One region of the Companilactobacillus metriopterae genome, then DNA from elsewhere that is predicted to be linked to it. Evidence: predicted binding sites of a transcription regulator. Region 1 holds the regulator's gene; each other region holds the start of a gene.

Region 1 (8,520 bases):
TATAGATTGGAAGAACAAAAAAGTTTTGTTGATAATTCTATAGGCTGTCTTTTTTTGGTTCCAACACCTATTGGTAATTTGGAAGATATGACCTATAGAGCAGTGAATACTTTGAATGAAGTTAATTTAATTGCTGCAGAAGATACTAGAAATACTAAAAAATTATTAAATCATTTTGAAATAGAAACTGATCTAATTAGTTTTCACGAGCATAATACCGCACAAAGAATTCCAGAACTCATTGAAAAAATGCAAACTGGAATTAAAATTGCACAAGTAAGTGATGCGGGAACTCCGTCAATTAGCGATCCGGGAAAAGAATTAGTAAAGGCAGCTGTTGAAAATGATATTCCAGTTGTACCATTACCAGGAGCTACGGCTTCTATAACGGCGCTAATAGCTTCAGGATTAAACCCAGAGCACTTCTATTTTTATGGGTTTTTACCACGAAAAGGTAAAGAACGTACAGAACTATTAAATGAAATAGAAAAACGCATAGAACCGACAATTATTTATGAGTCACCATATCGTGTGAAGAAAACAATAGAAGATTTTGTTGAATATTTTGGAGAAAATAGGCAGGTTTCTTTGGCACGTGAACTTACCAAGCTTCATGAAGCTTTTTTAAGAGGTAGTGTTCAAGAAGTTTCTGAATACTATAAAGAGCACGAACCTAAAGGTGAATATGTTATCGTAATCGCAGGAAAGACAGCCGTTGAAGTAAAAGAAAAACCTAACGATGCGCTTATTAAAGATGTTCAAGAGCTTATCGATGATGGTTTGAAGCCTAATCAAGCAATCAAACAAGTAGCTAATCAGAATAATCTAAAAAAACAATTTGTTTATAACTTGTTCCATGAGATTGGAGAATAAAATGACCGAAGTAGTATATACAGAAGAGATAGTACCACCATTTTATGCATTTGATTTTGCAGGTAATATGAAAATTTCATCACTGATTGATACGATGATATTAGCGTCTGAGCATCAGTTGCATGCAGGAAATGCAGGTAGCGATGATATGGTTGAAAAAGGCTTTGGATGGGTTGTTGTCCAGTATCATATGGATATTATAAAGATGCCCCAAAAGGATCAAAAGCTAGTAGTCTCTACTCAAGCAGAAAGTTATAATAAATTTTTCTTGTATCGTAATTTTTGGATTGACGACGAAGAGGGAAATAGATTAGTTACATTGGAAAGTTCTTTCGTAATTTTAGATATCAATCAAAGAAAAATAATTAGTGCTGCCGAAAGTCTTGATAATTTCTTTGGTGCCGAACAAACATCTAAGATTAAGCGATTTGCAAGGTTACCCAAAGTATCTAAAGATGAGTCTGATAACACTAGAGATCAACATATTGGTTATTACAATATTGATATCAATGGTCATGTAAATAACTCGTACTACTTTGATTGGATGTTAGATTCATTAGATATGGAATTTTTAAGCAGCCATCAAGTTGGGAGCGTCGATATAAAATATGAAAAAGAGCTAGATATTGATAGTACTCCAACGGTCTACTCAACATACAATCCTGAGGATATGACAAGTATCCACTGGATTGAAAGTGACAATCAAGAAAATGTCATAGCAAAGATCAGTTGGGAAGATATACCAAGCTAATTTCTATGTAAAGAGTATCTTATGTGGTACTCTTGCTAAGTAAAAAAATATTTGGAGTAGGATTCTAAGCGTTAAGTGCCGATGGAACGGAATGTGAACATTGGACAAAGACACTAGTCGCGACTTAGTTTCCGCATTCGCCAATGTATATATAATAATATTATTTGTGCGTGCTCCTATTTGGAGATGATTAAATATGTCAAAGGGATTAAAGATACAAGAGTTAACATGGATGGCTGTATTAATTGCCATGAACGTGGTATTGAGCAAGTTGGTTATTGGGGTTAGCAACATTATGCAAATCGGTTTTGGATTTGTTGCCTTAGCATTGATAGGTTACTATTTTGGCCCCTTCAAAGCAGCAATTGCCAATGTATTAGCAGATATTATTGCTAACACAGTGTTTCCATCTGTGGGAGGATTCTTTTGGGGATTCACACTTTCAGCGTTAGTAGCTGGAGTTATTTATGGATTGATGTTGCACAATAGAAAAGTAACATTGTTGAATTCATTTTTAACTACATTATTGGTAGTAGTAATTATCAATTTGGGTATGAATACATTATGGATTCATATGATGTATCAGACACCTGTTACAGCTTTATTAGCATCAAGACTTCCTAAGGAAGCACTAAGTTTGATTTACCAAACTGCATTTATATACATAATTTTGCGTTGGGTACAGAATTCAAGATTTAACAAGATAGGCCGTTAGGCCTTTTTTTTGTTTCATGATAATGTGGTAGAATGTTTTTTAGGAAATGTGAGGGATGCATATGAAAGTATTGGCATTTGATACATCTAATAAATTATCGTCAATCGCAATTGTAGAAAATCAGCTGTCTTTAGCTGAAATAAATACTGACGATAAGTTGACGCACAGTATTAATTTATTACCCAATATACAAAAATTGTTGGATGATACAGATTTAGATTTGTCTGATATTGATCGAGTTGTTGTGGCGCAAGGTCCGGGTTCGTATACTGGGCTTAGAATTGCAGTTACAGTGGCTAAAACATTGGCTTATACACTTGAAAAAGAATTAGTAGGAATATCTAGTCTGAAGTTATTGGCTGCAAATGCCAAAGAAGGCCATATTTCAGTGGCACTTATGGATGCAAGAAACGATAATGTTTTTGCAGGAGTATATCAGTCAAAAGATGGTAGTTTGGATAATTTAATTGAAGACCAACATGTTTCTATATATGATCTATTAGACAAATTAAAAATATATCGTGAAGAAGAAATTGATTTCGTCAATGTCAGTGATAATTTGCTAGAAATTATAAAAGAAGCAATGCCTAAAGCAAACATCCTCGATTATGCCAATTCAAAGCCAGATGCTGTGAAATTAGCAAAACTAGGAGAAGTTGAGTCTCCAGTTGCTGATGTAAATACTTTCGTACCGACATACCTTAGAGTTACACAAGCCGAATATGATTGGTTACAAAAAGACAATCATACAGAAAATGGAAATATTTCTTATGTTGAAGAAATTTAGAGAATTATTAGTACCCAATAATACTAAAAATTTAGATTTTACTGAAAAAACGGTAACAGTTAAACAAAATGAACTGATATTACGTAAATCTCGTGTAACCGATACACTTGATTTTATGAGCTTACAAAAAGAAGTTTATGACTATCAACCTTGGCCTGCTCAAATAGTGCAGATGGAATTAAGAAATAAAAAAGCACTTTATCTTTCATTAGAACATAGTAAGAAATTAGTGGGCTTCATTGGTGTTTCGATAGTTAATGATGTAGAAGTTCATATTACTAATATAGCTGTTTCTCCAGACTTCCAAAGACAAGGCATAGGGCATCTATTAATCAATCAAGTTATGGATTATTTTAGAAACCTAGGTTACAAGCAAATGTCTCTTGAAGTTGATACAACAAATACAGATGCTATTCGACTATATGAAGCATTCTCTTTTAATGTTCGTAAATTACAAGAGAAATACTACGTGAAAAATAACCATGATGCTTATGAAATGATTACAGATTTGTAAGGAGTAAAAAGTGCAAAAAGATACAATAATTATGGCGTTTGAAAGTAGCTGTGATGAAACAAGTGTTGCAGTTATTAAAAATGGAAAAGAAATAATGTCAAATATAATTGCTACACAAATCAAGAGTCATCAAAGGTTTGGTGGAGTTGTTCCTGAAGTTGCAAGTAGACATCATGTTGAGCAAATAACTTATTGTATTGATTTGGCAATGGAGGAAGCAGATGTAACCTATGATGATTTAGATGCTGTGGCAGTTACTTATGGGCCAGGATTGGTTGGCTCATTGCTCATTGGAATTATGGCAGCCAAAACTATTGCGTTTGCACATAACTTACCTCTAATACCTGTTAATCATTTAGCAGGACATATTTATTCGGCACAATTTGTGACTGATCTACAATACCCATTTATGTCATTATTAGTATCTGGTGGACACACAGAGATTGTTTTAGTGAAAGCACCAGGTGAGTTTGAAACTCTAGGAGATACTAGGGATGACGCAGTAGGTGAGGCATACGATAAAATAGGTCGTGTCTTAGGCTTGCAGTACCCAGCAGGTAAAACTGTTGATCAAATGTCTGCAAAGGGAAATGACGTCTATGATTTCCCCAGAGCAATGGTTAAAGAAGATAATTTAGACTTTAGTTTTAGTGGCATCAAGAGTGCTTTTATAAATAAGGTGCACAATGCTGAACAAAAAAATGAAGAGTTAAATCAAAATGATCTAGCAGCCAGTTTTCAATCTGCGGTTTTGGATATTTTATCAAATAAATTATTTAGAGCTGTTGAAAAAAATCCTGTCAAACAAATAGTTGTGGCTGGTGGGGTTGCAGCTAATCAAGGACTTAGGAATAGATTGGCAAAAGATATCAAAGATAAAAATCTTGATATAGAATTAGTATTCCCTCCATTGAGATTGTGTGGAGATAACGCTGCTATGATTGGTGCTATTGCACAAATACAATACGAAAAAGGTGACTTTGCTGGTTTAGATTTGAATTCTGATCCAAGCTTAGACTTCTAAAAAGGACAGTACACAATATGTGTACTGTCCTTTTTTTTAAATGCTTTCTAATTCCATTGATTTTTCGGTCCACTCTTCTTCAAGTGAATCTTTTTCGAGATTATTTTCATCAATTTCTTTTTGAATTTCACCAAGTTTTGTATATGAACTGACAATTTCATCTTCAGTCATTTTTTGCTGAAGTTCAGAATTTTTTATTTCAATTTTTTCAATCTGTTCTTCTAAACTTTGAATTTCACGTGTTATTTTACGAATATATTTCTGATCCTCTTTTGACTTTTGATATTCTTCCTTTTTGATACTAACTTTTGGAGCACTTTCTTCTTCGTTAGTTTCTTTATCACTATTAATTTTTTCCAAATAATAGTCATAGTTTCCAAGATACAGAGTGCCTCCGGATTTTGAGATTTCAATTATTTTATCTGCAAGGGTATTAAGTAAGTATCTATCATGGGATACGAAAATAATAGTTCCGGCAAAATTATTCAATGCTTCTTCAAGAACTTCCTTACTATCGATGTCCAAGTGGTTAGTGGGCTCATCCATTATCAATAAATTGTTGTTTTCCATTGATAATTTAGTGAGCGTTAAACGAGCTTTTTCTCCACCAGATAACCCACTGATAGGTTTATTAACATCATCACCACTGAATAAAAATGCACCCAAGGTATTTCTAATAACCTGTTCATCTAACAACGGATGTAAGTCCCAAATTTCGTGTAATACATCTTTTTTAGGATTTAAGTTGGTAAGATTTTGGTCATAGTAACCTATCTGAGTATTAGCACCAAATTTATACGTACCATCTAGCAATTTGATTTCGCCGAGAATTGATTTTAGGAAGGTAGATTTACCAACGCCGTTTGGTCCGATAATACCAATTCTGTCACCACGCTTTATATCCATGTTTACAGGATAAGACATTATTTCATCGTCTTCATATCCAATTGCTGCATTTTGAACAAGTAAGACATCATTACCGCTTTCTCTATCAATATTAAAAGAGAAGTGAGCTGATCCTTGATCAGACTGAGGTTTTTCCAATCTGTCCATTTTTTCCAGCTTCTTGCGGCGACTTTGTGCCATTTTTGTAGTCGAAGCACGAACAATATTTTTTTGAATATATTCTTCTTCTTTTTTAATTTCAGCTTGTTGTTCTTCGTAGTGCTTAAGAGCAACTTCTTGATTCTTTTTCTTTTCTTGAAGATAAAAAGAATAATTTCCTGAGTAGTGGGTTGAAGAATGTTGATTTATTTCAACTATTTCATTAGTAACTTTGTCTAAGAAATATTGATCGTGGGAAACAATTACTAGAGCACCCTTATATCCGCGTAGATAGTTTTCTAGCCATTCGACTGTATCTATATCCAAATGATTGGTAGGCTCATCTAACAGCAAAATATCGTTATTTTCAAGCAATAGTTTGACCATGGCAAGACGTGACTTTTCTCCACCAGACAAAGTGCTTATTTTGACATTCCAGTATTCTTCGTCAAATCCGAATCCCTTAAGAACACTGCGAATTTCAGATTGATACCCATATCCATTATTTTCTTTGAAATCATTTTGAATTTGGTCATATTGATTTAAAATATCTTGATAGTTATCAGCATCAGTATCTCCGAGTTTTGCCTCAACCTCATGAAGTTTTTTCTCCATAATTTTTAAATCATCAAAAACGTGTTCCATTTCATCGAATACTAGATTATCCAAATTTAATCCACTATCTTGAGCTAAATAGCCAATTGAAGTATCCTTTTTTATGGAAATAGTTCCATCAGTATATGGTTCTTCCTGAGAAATTATTTTTAGAAGAGTAGATTTACCAACGCCATTTCTACCAACTAATCCAATTCTAGAATGATCTTGAACTTCTAAGTTAACATTTGAGAATAAATTTTCAGTACCAAAGTTTTTAGTTATATTGTTTGCTTGTAGTAGTATCAAAATTATCTCCTTTATTTATTCACAATTTTAACATTTTTTATAAAATTAATCTTTTAAATTACTTATTAATATTGCGTTTTACTTCGATATTCATTAGTATATAATATAGTGAAAATACGCACATGGTGGGAATGAAATGACAGAAAATATTGTACCAAATGCAACAATAAAAAGATTACCAATTTACTACAGATACTTTCAATTTTTAAAGGATGAAGGAACTAAGAAGATATCATCTGGTGAACTAGCTGAAGGTATCAAGATTGACAGTGCGACAATTCGTCGTGACTTTTCTTATCTAGGGGCTCTTGGAAAAAGAGGATATGGATATGACGTCAATGAACTAGTTGATTTCTTCAAAAAATTACTAAATCAAGATCGCAGAACTAATGTTGCGCTTGTTGGTGTTGGTAATTTGGGTAACGCTCTTTTGAATTATAACTTCTCAAGAACAAACAACGTTCGAATTGCAGCAGCGTTTGACATTGATCCTGAGATTGTAGGAACAGTCAAAAGTGGTGTTCCTGTTTATAATATGAATGAAATTAAAGAGCAATTGGAATTACAACAGATCGATGTATGTATTCTAACTGTATCTTCAAATGCTGCTCAAAAAACAGCCAATATGCTAGTTGATGCAGGTGTTAAGGGAATTCTTAACTTCACACCAATTATCGTTAATGTTCCAAATAACGTAAGAGTTCACTATGTGGATCTTGCCAATGAGTTACAAACATTGATTTATTTCTTAGATCATGACAGCTCATTAGACCACGAATAATAGGAGGGGAAGTTACTATGGCAGAGCCATTATTTTTAAAACCAGTTTTCCATGAAAAAATATGGGGTGGTCGTAAACTATCTGAATCTTTTGGTTATGATTTGCCTGATGGAGATATTGGTGAGTGCTGGGCAATATCAGGGCACAAGAATGGAACTTCTATCGTAGAAAACGGAACTTTTTCTGGGCAAAAATTAGATCAATTGTGGACTAACCATCCTGAATTATTTGGAAATCCTAAAGGTAGTGTATTCCCACTACTGACGAAGATTTTAGATGCAGAGGATAGCCTTTCTGTACAAGTGCATCCTGATAATGATTATGCTATGAAGCATGAAGGAGAACTTGGCAAGACAGAATGTTGGTATGTAATCGATGCCGAACCAGATTCATATTTAATTTATGGACATAATGCCAAAACTAAAGAAGAGCTTGATCAAATGATTGATTCAGGTGACTGGGATCACTTGTTAACCAAGGTTCCAGTTAAATCTGGTGATTTCTTCTATGTTCCTAGTGGTACAGTTCATGCCTTAAATAAGGGAATATTGGTCTTAGAAACACAGCAGAGTAGTGACACTACATATCGTCTTTATGACTATGACCGAGTAGACAAAACTACTGGTAAGATGCGTGAACTACACTTAGAACAGTCCAAAGATACAATCACTGTTCCTTACAAGAGACCACAGTTGGATATAGAGACTGTTGAAAAAAATGGCAATAAATATACGACATTTGTACAGCCACCATTGTCTCCTTACTTCGCAGTATACAAATGGGAAATAAATAATTCTGATGATTTTAAACATGAAGTTGGAAGCTATACTTTAATTTCTGTTTTGTCTGGTGAAGGTCAAATTACTATTGATAATAAAGATTACTCTTTATCAAAGGGACAACACTTAATTGTTCCTGCAACAGTTAATAGTTGGAAATTATCTGGAAATTTAAACATCATTGCCTCAGAATCTGGGGAAAAATAAAAGCGTTGAAACATTTAAAGTTTCAACGCTTTTTTATTATGCAAAATTAATCAATATAACAATTAAGTTCATTAAAATATGTGCCATCATATTTATGTAAATGTTCTTTGTTCTACTGTATATGAAGCATAAGAACAGTCCA
Region 2 (8,520 bases), 670 kb from region 1:
TAGAGACAGAACTTATTACTTTTGTTGATAGTGATGATTGGGTAGAAGAAAATTATGTAGACTACTTTTTGAAACAATTTCAAGATAATGATGTAGATATGGTTACTTGCGGTTTTACCATAGAAAATGGACTAGGGAAGAGTAAACCTAAATCCACAAAAGAAATATCTGAGATTATAGATCGAGAAGAAATGATAAAGAGAATAACAAAAATATCAGATATTGTTATGGGGTACACTTGGAATAAAGTCTACAAAATGAGTATTATCCAAGAAAATAATCTTAGATTCAGTACAGACTTGAATTTGATGGAAGATCAAGTTTTTAATGTAGAGTATAGTAACAATGCTCAGGAATTTTATATAAGTAGCATTCCTCTATATCACTACGTGAATCGTAAGGATAGCATTACCAAAAAATTTGCAGTTGATAATGTTAAAGATGTTGGTTTGGCAAAATTGAAGGTATATCAACTAACAAAAAAAACCACAGAAAATTAATCTGTGGTTTTTTTATTACATTGCGTCGTATGCTTCTTGGAATAATTGTACAATTTCTTCTTTTGAGGATTTACGAGGATTTGAAAAGGCATTTCCATCTTTAAGAGCATTTTCTGCCATTAGTTCGAAATCTTTAGGGTTGGCACCAATTTCTTTAATACTACGAGGAATACCAACATCATCATTCATTTGTTGCATGGCATCAATAGCTACTTCTGCGGCTTCTCTAGTTGAAAGTCCATCAATGTTTTCTCCCATTGCCACAGCAAGGTCAGCAAAACGATCAGGACATGCGATAATGTTAAATCTTTCAACGATTGGAAGTAGGATAGCACAACATACACCGTGTGGTGCGTCGTATTGTCCACCTAATTGATGAGCCATGGCATGAACATAGCCAAGGTCAGCATTGTTAAATGCCATACCACCAAGCATTTCTGCTTCGACCATTTTTGTTCTAGCTTCTAGATTGTGACCATTAGCAACAGCTTCACGCAAACTTTCTTCAACAAGACGAATTGCTTGTAGACATTGACCATCAGTAATGTCATTACGGTTTTCAGAAACATAAGGTTCGATGGCTTGAACGAATGTATCCATACCAGTAGCGGCTGTTAGTCCCTTAGGAACATCAAGCATAAGTTTTGGATCATTAAATGATACTAATGGAACATTTCTCCATGAAACAACAACAAATTTAAGATGTGTTTCTTCATTTGTAATAACACAGTGACGTGTTAATTCAGAAGCTGTACCAGCAGTTGTGTTGACAGCCATTAGAGGAGGTAGGGGATTTTCTAGTGTTTCGATACCAGCTAAACTAGTGATATCGTCGCCATTGCTAAGAATAATACCAGTACCTTTACCACAATCATGAGCTGAACCACCACCGACAGTGATAATGCTGTCACAATTGTTATCTAGATATAATTTCTTTGCAGCTTCAATGTTTCTAACTTTAGGATTAGGTTCTACACCGTTAAAGACAACGTAGTCCACTCCAGCTTTATTCAATGAATCTAGAGTTTGATGTACTGGACCATTTTCAACTTTTTCTAGAAAGCTGTCAGTAACAATCAAAACCTTTTTCATATTTAGCATCTTGGCACGATCACCAATTTTTTCAATAACACCTGGTCCAAAAAAGTTAACACTAGGCATTAGGAAATCAAAGTTTTCTTTCATGATAAACCCCTTTATGTGAAATTTTATACAAGACAATTATACTTCTAAAGGGCTTACAAATAAATAGTTATTTTACACTTTGCTCATTTTTCATTAATGTATGATATATAAAAAGACTAACTTTTTATAAAGTTAGTCTTTTTATAGTTTCTTTTCTATATTGTAAGGAATAGTACTTGTATCATCTGAATTCTCTTTTTTGTCGTTTTCAAAGTAAATAGAAAAACTCTTATCGTTATTAACATCTTTAGCGACAATTATTGTTGAAGATGTGGGATTTTTCATTTTAAAAATTTCTGCTGATTTCATTGCACCTTCAAAATCATGAGAATTGGCAATTGCATCTCCGGGATTGAAAAATACTCTTTCAGTCATAATAATCACTCCTTTTAGTTTCTTAGTTTCATTATAGCAATTTCAGGATACTTTTGTGAAATTTAAAACAAAAAAACCTCTACAATTTGTAGAGGTTTTTATATTAAAGTTTTTCCATACTGAATGTATTGTTAAATGTTCTTACAGAAACCATGATTAATATGATAATAAATGCAATACCACCAACAGCTAATAGTCCTAATTCGTTTTTAAGAATATCTGCATGGATACCCGTCAAAATATTTATAGAGACTGAATAGTTGTATGTCATTGGTAATAGGTATGAAATAAATTTATAGAATACTGGAAGTGTTGCGATTGGCATAATAGCTCCAGAAATAACTGTTTGTACCAATGCAAGCGGTAAGTTTATTACGATACCTATTTGACCGAGTAGTAAGGTGAAGATACTTACTACTTGACCTGATATGAAGGTCATGTATACCGTTTGTAGATACAATAACCATCCGTCACTTGCAGGAATTCCTGTGATTAGTTTGAATGTAAGTACTCCGATTGTTGGTGCTAGGATAGCAATTATAGCTAAAGTAGTTTCATAGTAACCAAATGTCTTCCATTTTGATTTACCCATATCGATGAATGAATTAAATTGTGAACGTAATAGAAGTGTACTTGTTACAACTGAGATAAATGCACCTAGTGATATAAACATGGCACCCAATATTTCAGATGATTTTGATTCATTTTTATTAATATTTGTATTTGTAGATGTTACTGAGTCAGAAACAATTAGAGATGAAGCTTGTTTTTCAATTTGTGTTTCTACAGCTGAAGTAGCTTTGGATTGAACTTCTGCCATAGCAGTTGGGCTTTGTTCTATCGCTGGATTAGCAGCTACTTCTTTTTGTACAGCTTGTGTAACTGAGGCAGTACCTTGTTCTTGCATCAAAACTTTAGTTAATACTGCAATATTAGTCTTATTAGCAACTGTCTTGTTAAGACTGTCAGTTACTGAAGTTTTGATTTCAGAAACTACACTATTTGTTGTTTGGTTATTTGAAGAGTTTTGGTAAAAGTGAAGGTTAATTGCTTTACCATTAGCAATGTTAGTTGACGCATTCTTAGGAACTACTAAGATCATTGTTGTATCGTTGTTCTTTAGATCTTTCTTGGCATCTTTCAATGAAGATGTATTTTTAACCTTAGGAACATTTTTTTTGCTTGTTATATGTATCTTCCAGTTGATTAACAAGTGTCTTACCAGATTTAGAAGTATCCTTATTGACAATAGATATATGTAGATCGTCTAGGTTATCTCTAAATGTGTTATAAGCAGGTAGATAAATAACTGCCATAATCAATTGATAAAACATGGCAAAAATAATCGTAGCGATAGTTAATCATGAAAATAAAAAAGTCTTTATAATTCATAGCTAGCCCCCAAAATTTATTTTTTGTTATGTATCATTTACACAGAACTCTAATTTTAATATAAAATCAAGAATTATTAACTCATTTTACAAAAAAAAAAGTGCACGAATATGAGTCCCGTATTATTTTTAAATTAAGTGTAGTTTGTAGTCAAAAAGTACTAAAAAAGTGTAAAATATAAGTATCAGTTTAAATTCAATTCGGAGGGAACCTGATGTCAAATATATCTGAATTAGATAGTATTGCATTACTTTCTTTAAACGGAAATCAGCCTTTGGCTAAGAGAATTTCTGAGTATATGGGAATTCCACTTTTAGATGCTTCTGTATCACACTTTAGCGATGGTGAAATCAATATTCAAATTAACGAATCTATTAGAGGTAAGAGTGTCTACATCATCCATTCTGTTTCAGATCCTGTTAATGATAATTTGATGGAATTATTGATTGCTGTAGATGCACTTCGCCGTGCTAGTACTGCCGATATAACATGTGTTTTGCCATATTTTGCTTATACACGTTCAGACCGTAAATCAAGATCCAGAGAACCAATTTCAGCTAAGTTGTTTGCTGACTTACTAGAAATGGGTAAGGTTGATCGAGTTGTTACATTGGATATGCACGCTGATCAAATACAAGGATTCTTCGATATCCCTGTAGATCACTTACGCGCAATGTCTATCTTTGCTTCATATTTTGATGATAAGGTAGCTGATACAGATAATATTGTATTTGTAGCACCTGATCATAACTCAACAAAGAGAGCTCGATCAGTTGCTGAACTATTTGGTACACAAATAGCTATCATTGACCAGAGATCATCAAATCAATCTATAGATGTTCCTAATATTATTGGTGAGGTTGAAGGTAAGGATTGTGTTATTATGGACGATCTTATCGATACAGGTACTCGAATGATCAATAGTGCCAACGCTCTAGTAAAAGCTGGTGCTAAGAGTGTCAAGGGTGCTGCAACGCATCCTATCTTCTCACAAGGTGCTGCATCTAAACTACAGGATTCAAAACTGGAAGAAGTTGTAGTAACAGATACAATTGTGATTCCTGATGATTGTCTATTTGATAAGTTGACAATCTTATCAGTTACAAAACTTTTGGGAGATGCCATCCATAACGTGGAAACAGATCAATCTATTCATCCACTATTTGAAGTTGAAGATAAATACATCAAGCTAAAATAAAAAAACCTACAGGTTTAGGCACTGAGTCTATAATATGAAACAGAATAAAAAAGGCATTTCATTAGTTAAGATTTAGTATTATAAAACTTAAAAGTGAGGTGTTTTTTAGTATGGTTAAACAAAATCGTTACTCTATTGAAATTAAGATGGCTGTTGTTAATGATAAGCTCGCTGGATTGACCACAAGGTCAATCATGGAAAAATATGGTATTAAGAATAGAAGTCAGGTCGAAACTTGGGTTAAGTGGTTCAAACGAGGAGAAAGTAACCGTCTATCGCAACCAGTAGGTAAACAGTATTCATTTGGAAAAGGGCTAGTGGAACTTCCGAAACAACAACAACTAGAGATTGAGAATAAACGTCTGACTGAAGAGGTATTAGTTTTAAAAAAATTTCTACTAAACGAAAGGTGATGATTACGAACGATAACCGCCACTTACTAACTGAATTAACGAAAGAAATATCAGTTACTCGACTGTGTGAGATATTGAAAATATCCAGATCAACCTACTATAGGGCAATTAATAAACCTATATTTGAACCCACAAATCTTGAAAAGCTAATTCATGATACTTGTGTTAAAACGAAATTTAAATATGGCTACCGAAAGATTCATGCCTTAGTCAATAAAAAATTTCTTGTGGACTGAACAAAGTTCGCAGAATTATGCGCCGACAAGGATGGAATTGCCGTGTTAAACCTAAACGGTTTAAACGTTCAATAAATCCATTTCAATTATTTGATAACTTAGTATCTGGTAATTGGACATCAACTAGTCCTAGAAAATTATTAACAACAGATATTACTTATTTACCTTTTGGTAGTTCTACACAGTATCTATGTTCTATTATGGATACCTTCAATAACGAAGTTATTGCTTATCAAATTAGTAACCATCCAAACGCCAAACTATGCGTTGATACACTTGAGCAAGTAACAGATTTAGCTGAAGATTGTATTCTTCACAGTGATCAAGGAAGTACGTTTGCTTCGGAAATATATTTTGAATGTTGCCGCAAAAAAAGCATTACCCGAAGTATGTCCCGATTAGGGACACCATCAGATAATGCCATCATAGAATCGTTTCATTCCTCACCAAAGTCAGAAACGTTTTATTACATGGAGAATCAACATTTCTCCAATACCATTGTACAAAATATCGTTAGAGAATACATTAGCGATTGGAATGAATCTAGAATCTTAACAAAATTAGGTAATTTATCACCGGTTCAATACCGCGAATTAATGGCCTAATTAAAATGCCTTTTTATATTTGTTTCAAATTATAGTTGCAGTACCTTTACTTGTAGGTTTTTTTATAGTTTAATTCTAGAAAAAACACGTCTTCCTAATGTTTCTCTCATAAATACAAATAATGGCCAAGCAATTAAAGATAGAGATATGAATAGGAATGTGTAGGCTAAATCTGTAATAGATTGAAGATTGAATATTCGATTTTCAAAAGTGAAGGTTACTAAGAATAGAATCATGGACAAACCAATCATCGTCTTTTTTCTATTTGTTAACGGTGTACTAATTGCAAGTAGTGCACAGTAACCAATTATTCCTATAGTAAATACAGAAAGTGTAGAGGTTGTTAAGGAATATAATCCTATGTGTCTACCTACCGTGTTAATCAGAGTGATTAAAATAATATTGCATAGCGCAGCAGGTAGGGCAATTTCTAAAACATTTCTCATGAATCTTCCGGCAGGTGGTGTGTAGTTTGGTTCTAGTGCAAGTAGAAAACTAGGTATTCCTACTGTCAGTGCGTTTATTGGGGTTAGTTGAGCTGGTTGGAATGGATATCCAGTTCCAATAGCAATAAAGATCAATGTTAGCACGACAGAATAGATAGTTTTTATTAAATAAAGAGAAGCAACACGCTCAACGTTGTTAATAACACGTCTTCCTTCATTGAGCATGAAAATCATTGAGTCAAAATTTTTGTTAAGTAAAACAAAATCTGCACTGGCTTCTGCTGCTTCACTTTCACCAGCTATAGCGATACTACAGTCAGATTTTCTCATTGCCAAAACGTCATTGACACCATCACCAGTCATACCAACAGTTAATCCATTATCTTGCATAGCAGAAATCAGATCAGCTTTTTGATCTGGTTTAACACGTCCAAATACTTGATAATCTTTTACTAAATCGTGGTAGTCTTCATCAGTGACACTGCTCATATCAATATATTTGTCACTACCTTTAATTTTTGCTTGTTTGGCAACGTTGGAGACTGTTACTGGGTTATCTCCAGAAATTATTTTCAAATTAATTCCTTGATTTACCAAATAATTGAATGTAGAGGCGGCGCTCTTTCTAACTTCGTCGGCAATCATTATTAATCCCAGTAAATCTTGAACATCATTGTTTTCGTATAATACGGCTATTACTCGAAGACCATCAGAAGTATATTGTTCTATCTCTGATCTTAGATTACTATCCATATTTTTGATGATAAACTCTGGCGCTCCCATTATGTATCTTTGGGTAGGGGTTGTTTCAAAACCTGAGAATTTTGTTTCTGATGAGAATGGAATACTTTCTGTAGAAATTATACTGCTAGTTTCTGAATTTAATTTTTTGATAGCCGCTGCTGTTGCGTTAGTTTCGTCGGTTACTTCAATGATCTTAGTGGCAATTTGTTTTAATTCAACTTCAGAGTAGTTATTAAATGTTTTTAACTTAGTTACTTTTAAATTTCCTGTAGTAATTGTTCCTGTCTTATCCAGACATAGGGTATCAACTCTAGCTAAAGTTTCAATCGCTGATAGCGAACGGACAATTATTTTTTTTCTTGTTAAATTATATGCTGCTGTAGCCAGAGCTATTGATGTTAATAGAACCAGTCCTTCTGGAATCATCCCAATAACTGAAGCACTGGTACTGATTATTGATTGAGCAATATCGCCATTTTTGACAAACGTTCTGATAAATAAAATCAATCCTAGAGGAATTATTGTGTAAGTTAAGACCTTAATGATACGGTTGATCATTTTCATCAGTACACTGGTTTCACGTTTTTCTTTACCCACGGCTGAAGAAATTTTAGAAACAAAGCTATCGTGTCCAACTTTTGTAAGTTGAATAGTAGCATTTCCTGCAATTGCAAAACTTCCAGAAAATACTTCTTGATCTATTTGTTTAATAATTGAGTTAGATTCACCTGTAATACTAGATTCATTAACTTGGAATCCGTTAGTAGTTCTGATTATTCCGTCAGCAGGGATTATATCGCCACGACGCAATAGAACTAAGTCATCCTTAACTAGTAACTCAATAGATGTTTGTATTTGTTTACCATCACGAATTACATCGTACATCTGCTTGTGTACTAAGTTGATCTTGTCGACAGTAATCTTCGCACGGATTTCTTGAAAACTACCTATTAGTATATTAGCTAAAACAGGCCCTAAAAATAGCAGGTTTTTGTATGAACCTGTCCAAAAAATCAAGACAGCAATAAACAGATTCAAGAAGTTAAATAGCGTAAAAACATTGTCACCAATGATACGTGGAATCGATCGGGAAACATTTTTTATTTGAACGTTAGTTTGACCATCTTGAATTTTTTGTTTTACTTGGTCAGTTGTTAGACCAGTTTTCAAATTTGTTGGAGTAGTCTTATTTTGAATTTCTGACATAGAAGTACCCACATAGTGATTTTATTTTGAAAATATATTATACTCTTATAATATATGTAAATTGAAAAAAAGTGAAATGAGGATGACAAAAATGAATAACATATTTTTTGATTTAGATGGAACAATTATTAATTCTGAAAAAGGAATCATGGGTGCTCTAAAGTATATGTATACAAAAACTGACGGTTTTGTGCCTCATGATGATGATACATTGCGAGCT
Region 3 (8,520 bases), 100 kb from region 1:
TGGGAAAATATGTGTATCAATATCATCTACTAAATTTAATTCATCAAACAATTTATTAGCGTGAAAATTCGTATTTTCAACCAGTAGGATTTTTTTATTTGTTCTCTTAAATGAATCCAACACAAATAGGGAAATCGTTGATCCAACCAACCCTGTCAATAAGTTCTTAGTTCCAGGTTTGACTTGATCAATAAATTTCCCAAGGTCTAATTTATTTGAGATGTAATCAGTTAATTCCACAATATACCTCTATTAGTTATATTTGTTCATTAACTGGTCGACACTTTCTCCGTCTATCCAATCTTTAACTGCATTGACTGCATTGTCAATTCCTGACAGTGCCACAGGTTCTTCATCCTTAGAGAATGGTGTCAGAACCCAGTTAACTACAGATTGGCGTTGTGGATGTTGAATACCAACTTTTACTCTAGCAAAATCTTGAGTTCCTAGAGAAGAGATGATGCTTTTAATCCCGTTGTGTCCACCAGCTGAACCTTTTTGTCTTATTCTTATTTTTCCGATAGGAATATCCATATCGTCTTGTATAACCATAATTTCTGAAGCTTCGACCTGAAAATAACCCATCAACATACGGACAGCTCGACCTGATTCATTCATGAATGTAAGTGGTTTAACAAAAAATACCGTTTCTCCATTTACTTTGAATTTAACAAATTCTGCTTGGAAGTCTGTTTTGGTTCTTGTTTCACCATAATCTTCCATTAATTGATCAATCGCCATAAACCCCATATTGTGTTTTGTACGATCATATTTTTTACCGGGATTTCCTAATCCAACAACAAATTTCATTGCTCTACCTCATTTCGAAATTCCATTATAACACTACACGCTTACAATATCTTTATAAGAAAAGTGAATTATAAATGTAATTTTTATGTAAATGCTGTTATTTTTAGAAAGTTATTTGTATAATTAAATTGAACTAATTTAATTTTGAAAGGACATTTTTAAATATGACAACTCCAACAAACGAAAAAAACCACCAAAAAGTACTTCTAGTTGGTGATGGTGCCGTTGGTTCTACATTTGCTTACGCAATGACACTTCAAGGTATCGCTCAAGAATTTGTAATTTGCGATATTGCTAAAGAAAAAACAGAAGGTGACGCATTGGATATCGCCGATGCACTACCATTCTCTGCCGCACCTAAAACAATCTACTCAGGTGACTACTCAGACGCTAAAGACGCTGATCTAGTTGTTATCACTGCTGGTGCTCCACAAAAACCAGGTGAAACAAGACTTGACCTTGTTAACAAGAACCTAAACATTTTGAAATCAATCGTTGATCCTATCGTTGAATCAGGATTCAATGGTATCTTCCTTGTAGCTGCTAACCCAGTTGATATTCTTACATATGCAACATGGAAACTATCTGGTTTCCCTAAGGAACGTGTTATTGGTTCAGGTACATCACTTGATACAGCACGTCTACGCAAATTTGTTGGTGAAGAACTAAACGTTGACCCAAGATCAGTACATGGTTACATTCTTGGGGAACACGGTGATTCAGAATTTGCTGCATGGTCTCACTTAACAATCGGTGGAATCTCAATGCACGAATGGATGGAAAAACATCCAGAAATCACTCAAGCTAAACTTGATGAAATTTATGACAACGTTGTTAACGCTGCATACAACATTATCAACCGTAAAGGTGCTACATTCTACGGTATCGGTACAGCTCTAGCAAGAATTTCTAAAGCACTTCTTGGTGACGAAAATACAGTGCTACCATTATCTGTTTACATGACAGGTGAATATGGTGTAAACGATGTATTTATCGGTTCTCCAGCTATCGTTAACCGTAAAGGTCTACGCGATATTCTTGAAATTCCTCTTACAGATACTGAAAGTGCACAAATGAAGAAATCTGCTGATGAACTTAAAAAAGTTATCGAAGATGGATTTGCTGCAACAGGAATTGAAGCTCGTCAATAATCATCATTTTAAAAAGTCTATCCTCCAACAGGAGATGGGCTTTTTATTTTGCCCAAAATTAACATTCAAATCCCCTTACGATAGTATTTAGATGCCTTAAAATTATCATTAAATTAAGAATCTTTTAATTTTTAAGATTTTAATGTATTATTGTAATTAATAATAATTGACCGGAGGAATATCATGCTAGTTAAATCTTTAGTTCAAACAAAGGATCATCTAACTACAGTACAAGAAACTGTTACCTTAGAAGAAGCATTAAAAATACTTGAAGACTCAGGCTTCCGTTGTGTACCTATTGTTGATGAAACAGGTAAAATATTTAGAGGAAATATTTACAAAATGCACATTTATCGTCACAAATCTCGTGGTGGCGATATGACTCAACCCGTAACTTCCCTACTAAAAAATGCCACAAAAACTATCAGTGTAGACTCACCCTTCTTTAAAGTATTTTTCAACATCAAAGATTTACCTTATATTGCAGTTTTAGATGAAAATAATAATTTCTATGGCATTTTAACTCACTCACGTCTATTGAGTATGTTGTCTGATGCATGGAAAATGGATATCAGTAGCTACGTTCTAACAGTTAGTTCTCCAGGAGAACACGGTGATCTGGAAAAAATGTCAAAGATTATTTCTAAGCATTCTTCTATTACAGCATGTATTACTTTAGATAGTAAAAATAATGAAGTAGTTCGTAGAACTCTATTCTCTCTTCCTTCAGATACTGATATAGAAACATTGAAAGTAGTAATTAACAAACTAGAGAAAAAAGGTTTTGTTGTGTCAGAAATTGATGATATTCATTCTGGAAAAATTTTAAATAAAGCAAATATATAAAAGGAACTATCCACTTGGATAGTTCCTTTTTTTAAAATAATTATATTGTTTGTAAGATTATAATTTGGTTGATATACTTAACTAGCAATTGTAAACGATTACAAAACTAGGAGGGTATATCGATCATGAAAATTGGAATTCCTAAAGAAATTAAAAATAGAGAAAATCGCGTTGGAATGACTCCATCCGGTGTTGATAATTTAATACGTTCAGGAAATGAAATTTTGATAGAATCAAACGCTGGCCTTGGTTCTGGTTATTCTGACGACCAATATAAAAATGTTGGCGCAAAAATTGTAAATGTAGACGTTGCTTGGTCTGCAGATATGGTCATTAAAGTAAAAGAACCAATGAAAGAAGAATATAAGTATTTCCGACCAAATTTGATAATTTATACGTATATGCATTTAGCTGCAAATAAAGAATTAACTGAAGAACTTATGGCCAAAAAAGTTACATCAGTAGCATATGAAACTATGATAGGTCCAAAAGGTGGTTTGCCATTATTGGTTCCAATGAGTGAAATTGCAGGCCGTATGTCAGTTCAAGTTGGTACTCATTTCTTAGAACAAATAAATGGTGGAAAAGGTGTTCTGATCGGTGGCGTTCCAGGAGTTCGCCGAGGTAACGTAACTATCATTGGTGCAGGATCAGTAGGATTTAATGCAGCCAAAATAGCAATTGGAATGGGTGCAAATGTTACTATACTAGACATAAATGCACAAAGACTTGCAGAAATCGAAGATATTTTTGATGGTAAAATTAATACATTAATATCAAATACACATAATATAGCTGAATCAGTTAAAAAATCAGATATTGTTGTAGGTGCGGTACTTATCCCTGGTGCGGCTGCTCCTAAGCTAGTAACTAAAGAAATGGTAGCTTCAATGGAGCCAGGTTCTGTGGTTGTTGATATACCTATCGACCAAGGAGGTATATTTGAAACCAGCACTCATGCAACTACACATGATAATCCAGTATACAAGGTTAATGACGTAATACACTATACAGTGGCAAATATACCTGGTGCTGTTCCAAAAACTGCTACCGAAGCACTTTCAAGTGCTACACTACCTTATGCCTTACAAATTGCAAACAAAGGATTAATTGAAGCATCAAATAATTTCACTATTCAATCAGGTATTAATACATTTGATGGTATGCTAACAGAAGGAGCAGTATCAGAAAGCTTAAATATTCCATTTCATAAATTTACAAATTTGTCTGAATCAGTTAAATCTTAATTAAATAAAAAAACCTCACAATAATTGTGAGGTTTTTTATTTATAAATTCTAGGTAAATGTTCAGCCAAACTACATAAAATTTCATAGTTTATTGTTCTAGAATATGCAGCTGCATCTGTTGCAGTGATAGTTTCATTTCCATCAGTACCTATTAAGGTAACCTTGCTGCCAACTGGCACTTCATGCGGTAATTTAATCATAAATTGATTCATGCAGATACGACCAACGATTGGACATCTCTGTCCATCAACTAACACATCAAATCCAGACATTCTACGTAACCATCCATCAGAGTACCCCATAGAAACTGTACCAATCCATTCTTCCTCGGATGTAGTGTAAGTTGCTCCATAACCGATTTTTTCACCTGCTGGAACACTCTTAACAAATGCCAATGAAGAATATAACGATAGAGCTGGTTTTTGCTTATAAGGCAATTCTGTGATATCTGTCCCTGATGGATTTAGTCCAAACAATCCAATACCAAAACGAACCATATTTATTCCAATATCTTCATGCCACAAAGCTGTTGCTGAGTTAGCACAATGAATATATTTAAAGTCAATTGGTAAATTGCTAATCATTTCATTGAATCTTTTGCGTTGAATTTGAAAATAGCTGTCATCTGGACTATCTGCCGTTGAAAAGTGTGTGTAAATACCTTCTGCTATGAACTTGTTAGTGTTATTTTCAATGAATTCACATGCCTCAAGCAAATCAGATTTCTTTCGGAATCCTATACGGCCCATGCCACTATCAATGCTTAAATGTATTTTTAGATTATTTACCTCAGCTTTTTCTAGCCATGGTAAATCACCAACTGTTAATGAAATATCATTATCTGCTGCAAATTGTGCATATTGATATGGTGTGATACCCAATACTAAAACTGGGGCACTTATTCCAGCCCCTCTTAATTTTGCAGCTTCATTCAGTGTTGCAACGCAGAGTCCACTAACACCATGTTCAAGTACCAACTTAGCGACTTCCACCATACCATGTCCATAAGCATTAGCCTTAACAACGGCAAAAACTGTTGCATCTTCGGGTAATATCTTCATTTGGTTTTGTAAATTATCTATCAAGTTATCTTTATTAACTTCAATATAAGACGGTATGTAATCTAATTTATTCATTGTTGTTAGACTCCTCTAGAATAACTTCAGTGATTACTAATTCATCAGTATCAGAAATTGAAACATGGATTGGTCCATCATATATATCAGTTTTGATATATGGTTGACCTGATTCATAATTTAATATGCTTAAATCATGGAATCCTACTTTACCCAAACCGGTTCCCATTGCTTTAGAAAATGATTCCTTAACTGAAAAACGTCCTGTTAAAAAAGTCATCTTTGCTTTTAAAGTATTACGTTGATAGAAAAGTTCTTTTTCTTCTTCAGTTAATACCTTTTCTATGAAATTAGGATGTTTTGTATAAATATCCGTCACACGACCTATTTCAGCAATATCAATTCCTAATCCTTTAATCATATTAATTATCTCCATTTTTTCTATAAAAAAAGGCACAGTAATTAGATTAATTACCCTACCTTTTAAATAATATTATAACATTTTAGTTGTTTTTATAGCTTAATTAGATACTTGTTCTAATCTTGAATGACTTCTTAGAAGAAGACTTTCTATTAGATGAGTTAGCCTTATTTCCTGGATTAGTTCTACTCTTTGAGTGAGTATCTTTTCTACTAGTACCATTACGGCTGCCTGAGCTATCACGATCTCTATCGCGGTAACTACGTCTTTGGCCTCCACGACTACTGCCACCATGTCCATTACGAGAACGGTTGCCTGAATGACCACCGCCTCCTCTTCTGTTACCGCCTCTAGATGAACCACCACCACGAGAAGGAAGTGGTCTTTCTGGTGTGATATTAACAGGAACACTGTGTTCATCCTTAACAGCTGAGTTCAAATAAATTTGAACCAATTGTTCTGGTGTGTATTTCTTTAATAATTCTTCAGCTGGTTCTTTAAAACGATCCAAACCTTTGCCGTGTGCAAGAGTACTCTGTATTTCCTCTTCAACAGCTTCCATTTGACCTTTTACCAATTGATCATCAGTAGGAGGTGCAAGTGGTGTCATGCGTTTTTTAGTTAACTTTTCAATTGCTCTCAAGTAACTAGTTTCGTTTGGTGCAACAAATGTAACTGAAACACCTGACTTACCAGCACGTCCAGTACGTCCAATTCTGTGGACATAACTATCTTGATCTTGAGGAATATCATAGTTATAAACATGAGTAACACCTGAAACATCGATACCACGAGCAGCAACATCAGTAGCTACTAGATATTCAAGCTTTCCAGATTTGAATTTCTTCAATACACTAGAACGCTTATCTTGGGACATATCTCCGTGGATACCTTCAGCTTTGAAACCACGAGCTTGTAATCCGCGAATTAATTCGTCAACACGTCTCTTTGTACGTCCAAAAATAATACCAAGATCTGGTTGTTGAACTTGCATAATACGTGTCATCATATTGAATTTTGTAAATTCTTTTGAATTAACATAATATTGTTCAATGTTGTCAGCTGTTAGTTCTTTTGATTTGATTTGAACAACTTTTGGATCTGTCATGAATTTCTTAGTGATATTCATGATTGGTTTTGGCATTGTTGCTGAAAATAGTAGTGTTTGGTGTTCATTAGGAACATTTGAAAGAATACTTTCGATATCTTCAATGAATCCCATATCTAGCATTTCATCAGCTTCATCTAAAACAATTGTTCTTACATTTCCCAATTTGACTGTTTTACGATTGATATGGTCAAGTAAACGACCAGGTGTTCCTACAACAATTTGTGGGTGGTTTTTTAAACCATTAATTTGTCTTCTAATATCAGCTCCACCGAAAACGGCTTGAACTTTGGCGTGCTTGTCACGACCTAATTTTGCAAGTTCTTCTTGAGTTTGAATTGCCAACTCTCTAGTTGGTGAAATGATCAAAGCTTGAACTGCTGGGTCTTTAGTATCAATACTATTTAAAATTGGTAAACCAAACGCAGCAGTTTTACCTGTACCTGTTTGCGCTTGTCCAATTACGTCTTCACCTGTTAATACAAGTGGAATTGTTTCTGCTTGGATTGGTGTAGCTTCTACATATCCAACTTTTTCTACCGCACTAATTAAAGTGGGGTCTAAACCTAATTCATTAAATTTCACAAATTTCCTCCGAGTCTACGCCTTTTTTGGCATAAAAAACTAATTTACCATTTATTAGTAATAATCTCAACTTAAACCAAGTCTTTTAAAACATTTTCCAAATGAATTCCGTGACTAGCTTTTAATAAGATTGTGTCTGTTGGTTCTAATTCTTGCTTCAAATCACTGACAAGATTATCTAGTTGATCTTTATCATATAATTTCAAATCTTTAGATGAATACTTATCAGTTAACTTGTTATTCAATTGCTGCATGTCAGTTCCCACTAGATAGACTTTGTCAAAGTCATCAGGATCAATATGGTCTGCCAATGATTCATGTAACTCAGAAGATAAATCGCCAAGCTCAAGCATATCCCCTAATACAATAATCTTTCTTCCTGCTGTTTTAATAGTTTTTAGATTGTCTAAAACTTCAATTACAGCAGTAGGGTTGGAATTGTATACATCACTTAAAATATCAGCTCCGTTACTTGCTTTTAACCATTCTGTACGATTTTCAGTAACGTTTAATTCTTTCAAAGATTTAGCCATTTGATCAGGTCTAGTATGGAAAATTTTACCAATCATCAAGGCTGCTAAAGCATTTCTGACATTATATTCGCCCATCATCGGAATAGTAAATTTCTCATCTGGCCAAAGATTTGTTTTAAATTCAGTATAATCCTTACCTGAAACAACTTCTGTTGCATAAATACTATTCTCTGTACCCATACCAAAAGTAAGTTGTTCTTGCTCAACATTTTCAGCCTTTTTAACTAACAGTGGTTCATCTCCATCATAAATGAAACGGCCATCTTCTCTAAGGTGACTAGTAATTTCCATCTTAGCATCAGCGATCTTATCTCTGGTCTGGAAAAACTCTATATGTGCTTCACCAATCATGGTAATAACTGAAAAGTCAGGATTTGCAATTGTACTCAAATGCTCTATCTGACCTGGTCGATCCATTCCCATTTCAAGAACTAAAACTTCTGTATTAACTGGCATATTCAAAATGGTAAAAGGAACACCAATTTCATTGTTAAAATTCTTGGGAGTTTTTGCAACATTATTATTTATTGAAAGCACATTGGCAATCATATCTTTGGTTGTTGTCTTACCATTACTACCTGTAACTGCAACAACTTTAGGATTTACCTTAGAAAGATAATACTTTGCGATAGCTTCAAAAGCATCACTAGTATTCTTAACCTCCAAAAGTGGGATAGAGACATCTGGAATTTCATGATCTCTTTGCCAAATTGAAGCAACAGCACCATTGTTAATAGCGCTA

The links. Region 1 encodes Rex, which represses fermentation and respiration genes when NADH is low (regulators of the CRP and FNR family bind a similar motif). Its sites were predicted from a motif close to TTGTGAANTANTTCACAA; they were not measured.
Region 2: CS873_RS02360 (iron-containing alcohol dehydrogenase) is a predicted target of Rex. The motif match lies at 1,699-1,716, and genes of this name have one in related genera.
Region 3: ald (alanine dehydrogenase) is a predicted target of Rex. The motif match lies at 2,896-2,913, and genes of this name have one in related genera.

Annotation. Positions count from the first base shown of each region.
Region 1 is NZ_CP024610.1:1,376,858-1,385,377, reverse strand. Features, by position in the region: gene rsmI (16S rRNA (cytidine(1402)-2'-O)-methyltransferase) at 7-873, shown strand; gene CS873_RS07075 (acyl-[acyl-carrier-protein] thioesterase) at 875-1,624, shown strand; THF riboswitch at 1,675-1,769, shown strand; gene CS873_RS07070 (folate family ECF transporter S component) at 1,821-2,339, shown strand; gene tsaB (tRNA (adenosine(37)-N6)-threonylcarbamoyltransferase complex dimerization subunit type 1 TsaB) at 2,401-3,126, shown strand; gene rimI (ribosomal protein S18-alanine N-acetyltransferase) at 3,110-3,640, shown strand; gene tsaD (tRNA (adenosine(37)-N6)-threonylcarbamoyltransferase complex transferase subunit TsaD) at 3,651-4,664, shown strand; gene CS873_RS07050 (ABC-F family ATP-binding cassette domain-containing protein) at 4,701-6,611, opposite strand; gene CS873_RS07045 (redox-sensing transcriptional repressor Rex) at 6,748-7,392, shown strand; gene manA (mannose-6-phosphate isomerase, class I) at 7,410-8,378, shown strand; gene CS873_RS07035 (CPBP family intramembrane glutamic endopeptidase) at 8,415-8,520, opposite strand, start outside.
Region 2 is NZ_CP024610.1:494,908-503,427, forward strand. Features, by position in the region: gene CS873_RS02355 (glycosyltransferase family 2 protein) at 1-500, shown strand, start outside; gene CS873_RS02360 (iron-containing alcohol dehydrogenase) at 516-1,685, opposite strand; gene CS873_RS02365 (hypothetical protein) at 1,827-2,060, opposite strand; gene CS873_RS02370 (ABC transporter permease) at 2,164-3,273, opposite strand; gene CS873_RS08090 (YhgE/Pip domain-containing protein) at 3,224-3,394, opposite strand; gene CS873_RS02375 (ribose-phosphate diphosphokinase) at 3,667-4,650, shown strand; gene CS873_RS02380 (helix-turn-helix domain-containing protein) at 4,761-5,063, shown strand; gene CS873_RS02385 (IS3 family transposase) at 5,296-5,904, shown strand; gene CS873_RS02390 (HAD-IC family P-type ATPase) at 5,967-8,300, opposite strand; gene CS873_RS02395 (HAD hydrolase-like protein) at 8,392-8,520, shown strand, end outside.
Region 3 is NZ_CP024610.1:1,479,096-1,487,615, forward strand. Features, by position in the region: gene mfd (transcription-repair coupling factor) at 1-240, opposite strand, end outside; gene pth (aminoacyl-tRNA hydrolase) at 253-810, opposite strand; gene CS873_RS07645 (L-lactate dehydrogenase) at 975-1,961, shown strand; gene cbpA (cyclic di-AMP binding protein CbpA) at 2,145-2,807, shown strand; gene ald (alanine dehydrogenase) at 2,933-4,054, shown strand; gene alr (alanine racemase) at 4,091-5,191, opposite strand; gene acpS (holo-ACP synthase) at 5,184-5,552, opposite strand; gene cshA (degradosome RNA helicase CshA) at 5,656-7,245, opposite strand; gene CS873_RS07675 (UDP-N-acetylmuramoyl-tripeptide--D-alanyl-D-alanine ligase) at 7,317-8,520, opposite strand, start outside.